2 regions of the Lysinibacillus sp. FSL M8-0134 genome follow, and region 2 is predicted to be linked to the other one. Evidence: riboswitches for the same ligand, from Rfam matches in the RefSeq annotation. Region 2 holds a riboswitch; the other holds the start of a gene.
The links. Region 2 has a riboswitch for preQ1 ahead of MKY49_RS02295 (QueT transporter family protein). Riboswitches for the same ligand answer to the same signal wherever they lie in the genome.

Region 1 (3,218 bases), on a different contig from region 2:
TCCGTTTGGGACATATCAAATGTTGGTAGAAAAGCAAATGAATCACCAAGGAATGTACCTGAAATATTAGGTGCATTTGTTCCACCAGCAAAGTTATGAATAATTGTTGCGACTGCTCCATTTGCCTTTGCGTTCGCAATTTTATCAACAAAGGCGATACTGCCACGAGAGATCAATGCCACTTTACCTTCTACATCGATTCCCTCAAAGTCTTTTACTTCCCCGTTTCCAGGGATAGCAACTAGGTCAAATTCTCCTTGAAGCTGTGTTGCTAAATCCCTTCCAAAAGTTGTTCCCATTAATGGGAGCTGTTTTGTTAAGTTGTAGTCACCAACTGTAACATTTACTTCCCCGTTATACTTTGTTTCAGGATTTGTTGTGTTACCGACAGCAATTCCTAAACGAGCGGTTGCAGGCGTGCCCATTGTTCCGCGATTTGGGCCGGAGTTCCCTGTCGCAATTACTCCGATTGTTCCAGCCATCATTGCATTATTAATAGCAAATGAACCAGCATCCGTTTCAGAGTTAGCTCCCCCACCAAGAGAAAGGTTAATAACGTCCATTTTTTCTGTTACAGCGGTTTCAATTGCTTTAACAATACCAGATGTAGCTCCACTTCCATATGCACCAAGAACACGGTAAGCATAAAGGTCTACTTTTGGAGCAATTCCTTTAATACCAAATTTGTTAGCTCCGATTGCTGCAATGGTTCCAGCAACATGGGTACCGTGAGAAGTATAGAACGAGCTTCCTTTTTCATTAAATTCAGGTGTTCCGGCAGGACGCTCAGAAGGCAATGTTTCCGATGCATCGTCATCTGCTCGAGGCTTCGTGTAAGTTGATGAATTTGGAATAAAGTTTTTCCCCCCCTTGTAAATTCCAGCGAATTCAGGGTGATCTGCGTCAATACCAGTATCTAATACTGCTACTTTTATTCCTTGTCCTTCAATTCCTTCATTCCACAGCTGTTCGATCCCAAGGAAAGAAATACTTGTGTTCATTTGGGCCTCTAATTGATCTTCCTTAATAAGTTCCGATGATTTCATTGTATTATCTTCTGATGCGTAAACAATTGCATCAGGTTCGATTAATGTAATTCCTTCTATTGAAAGCAGTTTCGGGAGATCATTTGCTTTCACTGTTGCCGCAAAACCGTTTAAAACAGTATCAAATGTGTAGCCTTGAGTCATTTGAACATTTTTAGTAGCTAACTCTTTTTTTACTTTTGCTTGTTGAGCTTTTACATTTGAACGTACTTCATTTGCTCGCGCATTAGAGAACTTTTGGCCTTTCACCTGGCTCATTCCTTGCTCTAGTGCCACAGGCGTTTCAGATAAATGTACGATGACTGCAACTTCTTGATTGCCTGATACATTTTGTAAGCTTTCGTGAAGAGTTGGACCATCTTTAGACAAGCTTAGCTGTTCAGCGATGGCCGCCTTAAGTTGAAGTATACTTTCACTTTGACTATCCTGTTTAAATGGTTTAGATTCTTCAGCACTAGCGCTCGATAATGGAACCAATAGAAAAAGCACCATAACGAAAGCTATAATACTACTTAAAAACTTCATAAACGTAAACTTTTTCAAAACCCATTTCTCCCTCCACATTTAATTATCACACTAAACAGAAAAGTGTGATAATTCCAATTTATCACAGGAGTAGTAATTCGAATATCGGAATATTTGAATATACCAAAATATTGATAATAAGTATTAGTTTATCAATTATATTTTAATTCTATTTTCCTAGTAATGTAATTAAAAAATAGAACTTTAAAATGAGAAAGGACTTACAGAAATATATTCATTTTGTCAATTTAATTAGTAAAGCACAAATAGGAAAGATTTATTTAAAATCTATTTGACGTTCTGTATTATTTTTTGTACGATATGGAAGAAAAGAATGTGCCCGGACTTGTACGGGAGAGGTTCATAGCTGATACCCTCTATAAAAAACTATGGAAACATGACATTATGCCATGTCCATATCGGACGTGGCTTTTTTATGTTTTTACTTAGTTTTAATAGAATGATTGGTAATGCCTCTCTTGAAAAGTGTTGGGAAACATTTTACAAGGAGGTTTTTTTATGTCTGGTCGAAGTCATGAAGAAGGACTAAAGGATTTAACATTGTTGGGTAACCAAGGTACACAATATTCATATGATTATGCACCTGAAGTTTTGGAAGCAGTAGATAATCTTCATTCCAATCGAGATTATTTCGTTAAGTTTAATTGTCCAGAGTTCACTAGTTTATGTCCGCTTACAAATCAGCCTGATTTTGCAACGATGTATATCTCGTATATCCCTGATAAAAAAATTGTTGAGAGTAAATCACTAAAATTGTATTTATTCAGTTTTAGAAATCACGGAGATTTCCATGAGGATTGCGTTAATATCATTATGAATGATTTAATTACATTACTTGACCCAAGATATATAGAGGTTTGGGGGAAATTTACTCCACGAGGTGGTATCTCGATCGATCCATGGTGTAACTATGGGAAGCCAGGAACTAAATACGAAGAAATAGCCAATTATCGTTTAATGAACCACGATCTTAACCCAGAAAAAATTGATAATCGATAAGTGAAGCAAGAAAGAGGTTTTTAGCTACCCTCTTAAAAAAACTAAGAAGAAAGCAGCACTTTTTCTTAGAGTGCTGTTTTTTCGATATAAGGGAGTCTTTATGGATGAAGAAGGAAAAAGCGATTGTTGTATTTAGTGGAGGTCAGGACAGCACAACATGTTTGTTCTGGGCAAAAGAACGTTTTAAAGAGATTGAGGCAGTAACTTTTGATTATGGTCAAAGGCATCGTCTGGAAATTGAATGTGCGAAGGTGATAACAGAGGAGCTTGGTGTCAAGCATCACATTCTGGATATGTCACTCCTGAATCAGCTTGCCCCGAATGCATTGACACGACAAGACATAGAGGTGAAGGACGGAGAAAATGGTGAGCTTCCATCAACTTTTGTGCCTGGTCGAAATCTACTTTTTCTTTCATTTGCTGGCATCTTAGCGAGCCAAGTGGGAGCAAAGCATATTGTAACGGGTGTGTGTGAAACAGACTTTAGCGGATATCCGGATTGCCGAGATATTTTTATTAAATCCTTGAATGTAACGTTAAATTTATCTATGAATGATTCTTTTGTCATTGATACACCGTTGATGTGGCTGAATAAGGCACAGACTTGGGAGCTTGCTGATCAGCTTG
Region 2 (3,218 bases):
GCAAGGACGGCTGTTGGAAGCTTTCCTTCCTTTGCTAAAATTTGCTCACGACTTTCACGGCTAATGACAGATTGAAAATGTTTAACCATTGAAGGGAAAGGATGTGGTCCAACTGCTGAGCCTAATAAATAGAATGTTGTTTCATAGTTTTCTACTAAATCAGCGAACGCTTCATCAACCGCATCTTTTAAGCGGCCTTGTCCTTTATCAACAGCTACTACTTTCGCACCAAGAAGCTCCATACGAAACACATTTAATGCCTGACGTTTTGTATCCTCCAAGCCTATATAAATGGTGCAATCCATTCCGAACATGGCACAAGCAGTTGCCGTTGCTACACCATGTTGTCCAGCGCCTGTTTCGGCAATAACGCGATTTGCTCCCATACGTTTAGCAAGTAAAATCTGGCCTAATACATTATTGATTTTATGTGAGCCTGTATGGTTAAGATCTTCACGTTTTAAATAAATTTTTGCGCCACCTAATTGCTTTGTTAAATTTTCTGCAAAGTAAAGAGGGGATTTACGTCCAACGTATTCACGGAAATAGTAATCCAATTCTTTCTTAAAGTCTTCATCATCTTTATACTTTTGGAAATTCTCGTCTAAAATAGTTAAGACATTTTGAAGCTCCTCTGGAACAAAGCTTCCTCCAAATTCACCAAAATAACCTTTTTTCTCTACTACTGTACTCATCTTTACTCGACTCCTCTATACTATTTTTCCATAAAAAAAAGCCACTCCAATCCTCATAAAAAGGACGAGTAACCGTGGTGCCACCTTGATTCGCATTTATGCGCGCTCTTCTACTCCGATAACGGGGAGTGGGTCGGCCTTACATTTGGATAAGGCTGCTCTGAAGTCCATTCACAAGTACATACTACTGGTTTGCACCTACCACCAGCTCTCTTGAAGTTACAGTGCTTGCTACTACTCTTCTTCCTTGCATTTATTAGAAAGAATTGTAGAATATTTTCAGAATAGTGTCAAGAAAAAAAGACGAATCCTAAGACTCGTCTGTTAAATCAAATTTTTAAAGTGAAGACGTTTATTTAGTCCATACATAATAGGTGCACCAACTGCTAACACAACAAACTCACCAGCAGCCACTGTTAGCCAAGTCCAGAAGAATGGAAGCTCTAAAGCTAAGTTTAGTTCAAAGGCAATGATAAACATAGTGCATGTAAATAAAAATGTATTAATAATTAAACGTGCCCAAATATTTTTGACAAATTTACAGATTAAAATGAACAGTCCAAGTGTGATCATAGAATGACCAACACCAAACACTAAATCGTAAATGCCAAGTGGTGAAAAAAGATTGGAGATCAATACACCAATAATGATCCCTACGGCAAAGCGTGGATTAAAGGCCACTAGATGGTTAAAAATCTCGGATACGCGGAACTGTACTTCTGTAAAACCAAACGGTGCAACAAGCATTGTCACAGCAATATATAAAGCTGCAATAATACCACTTGCTGCTAAAAATTTTATCTTCATATTCATTTCTCCTTAGTTTTTTTTCGTGGGATGGTTACGAACCACGGTGCTTTCACACAAGTAAACATTTTATTATAGATATCTAGTAGAAGTCAAATGTCAGACTTTGTCCACAATGACCTAGCGTCGCAAAATTGTCATAAATATTTTTTACTATGTTAAAAAAGAAAACGAATAACTAAAACAGCGTAGTTTAGCGGTTTAAAGCGCCAAATTGAATGATTAACTAAAATATTTTGTCAAATTTAAAAGTCAGAACATTCATAATGTTGTTGACGAGGCTCAATAATAACGATAATATAGCGATACATTCACACTTTGTTTGGATAAAGTGCGATAGATATTTTAGTTATTAATCGGGGGGATTATTTGTGAAGGGCAATGTAAAAAAGCTGTCATTCCTTCTTTTTGGATTAGTGTTACTTCTTGCTGCCTGTGGTAGTGGTGGTTCTAGTTCAACGGATTCAAAAGGGAATGAATCAAACAACGCAAGTGAGAGCGGAAATGCAGATGATAAAACATATAAAATCGGCATTACTCAAATTGTTGAACATCCATCTTTAAATGCAGCAACAGAAGGCTTTAAAAAGGCAATTGAAGATGCTGGATTAAAAGTTGAATATGATCCACAAATTGCACAAGGAGATAACAGTCTTAACACAACGATTGCTAACAATCTAGTGAGTGCAAACGTAGATTTAATTTTTGCTAACTCTACACCTTCTGCTCAAGCAGCTGCTACAGCTACAAGTGATATTCCAATCATCTTCACTTCTGTAACAGATGCTGTTGGTGCACAGTTAATCGAATCAATGGAGAAACCAGGAAAAAATGTTACAGGTACAATCGATTTACATCCTGAAACGATTTCTAAAACAGTAGCATTTCTAAAAGAGCTTGGCGCAAAGAATGTGGGTATGGTCTACAATGCTGGTGAGCAAAACTCTGTAGCACAAGTTTCAGAAGTGAAAAAAGTTATGGGTGAGCAGGGCTTAACGGTTGTAGAAGCTTCGGCATCCACTTCAGCAGATGTGAAACAAGCAACAGAATCGTTAATTGGTAAAGTAGATGCTTTCTATATTATTACTGATAACACAGTGGTTTCTGCGTTAGAATCTGTTATTGATGTTGCTAACACAAATAAATTACCACTTATCGTAGGAGAGCTAGACTCTGTTGCACGAGGCGGTTTAGCTGCTTATGGTTTCGAATATTTTGATATTGGCTATGAAGCTGGACAAATGGCTGTGAAAATTTTAAAAGGTGAAGCTACACCTGCTGATACACCAGCACAATATCCACAAAATTTAAAACTACTAATCAATAAAAAGGTAGCGGATGATTTAGAAATTGAAATTAAAGATTCTTGGGGTGCAGAACTTCTAGAAAAGTAAAACGAAGCGGGGGAGAACTATCCCCGCTTTATCTTCATTTATAAGCGGTATAAATAAAAAAGAGATTTAGGAGATGATTCAACGATGTTTTTAGCATTATTTGGCGCAGTGGAGCAAGGAATCATCTATGCAATTATGGCACTTGGTGTATATTTAACATTTCGGGTGTTAGATTTTCCGGATTTAACGGTTGATGGAAGCTTTGTAACAGGGGCGGCAACTGCAGCAACAATGGTCTTGCTTGGCTACCACCCAATCTTAGCGACTTTAGTGGCAATTGTTGCTGGATTTATTGCTGGATGTATAACAGGAATTCTCCACA

Region 1: linked by a shared signal. The riboswitch ahead of queF (preQ(1) synthase) and the one ahead of MKY49_RS02295 (QueT transporter family protein) in region 2 are both predicted to bind preQ1.

Annotation. Positions count from the first base shown of each region.
Region 1 covers NZ_JBBPAJ010000002.1:518,103-521,320, reverse strand. Annotated here, with positions in the region: gene MKY49_RS22535 (S8 family serine peptidase) at 1-1,589, opposite strand, end outside; PreQ1 riboswitch class I at 1,922-1,968, shown strand; gene queF (preQ(1) synthase) at 2,091-2,591, shown strand; gene queC (7-cyano-7-deazaguanine synthase QueC) at 2,696-3,218, shown strand, end outside.
Region 2 covers NZ_JBBPAJ010000001.1:442,845-446,062, forward strand. Annotated here, with positions in the region: gene trpB (tryptophan synthase subunit beta) at 1-695, opposite strand, end outside; T-box leader at 753-952, opposite strand; gene MKY49_RS02295 (QueT transporter family protein) at 1,020-1,502, opposite strand; PreQ1 riboswitch class I at 1,509-1,553, opposite strand; gene MKY49_RS02300 (ABC transporter substrate-binding protein) at 1,874-2,896, shown strand; gene MKY49_RS02305 (ABC transporter permease) at 2,981-3,218, shown strand, end outside.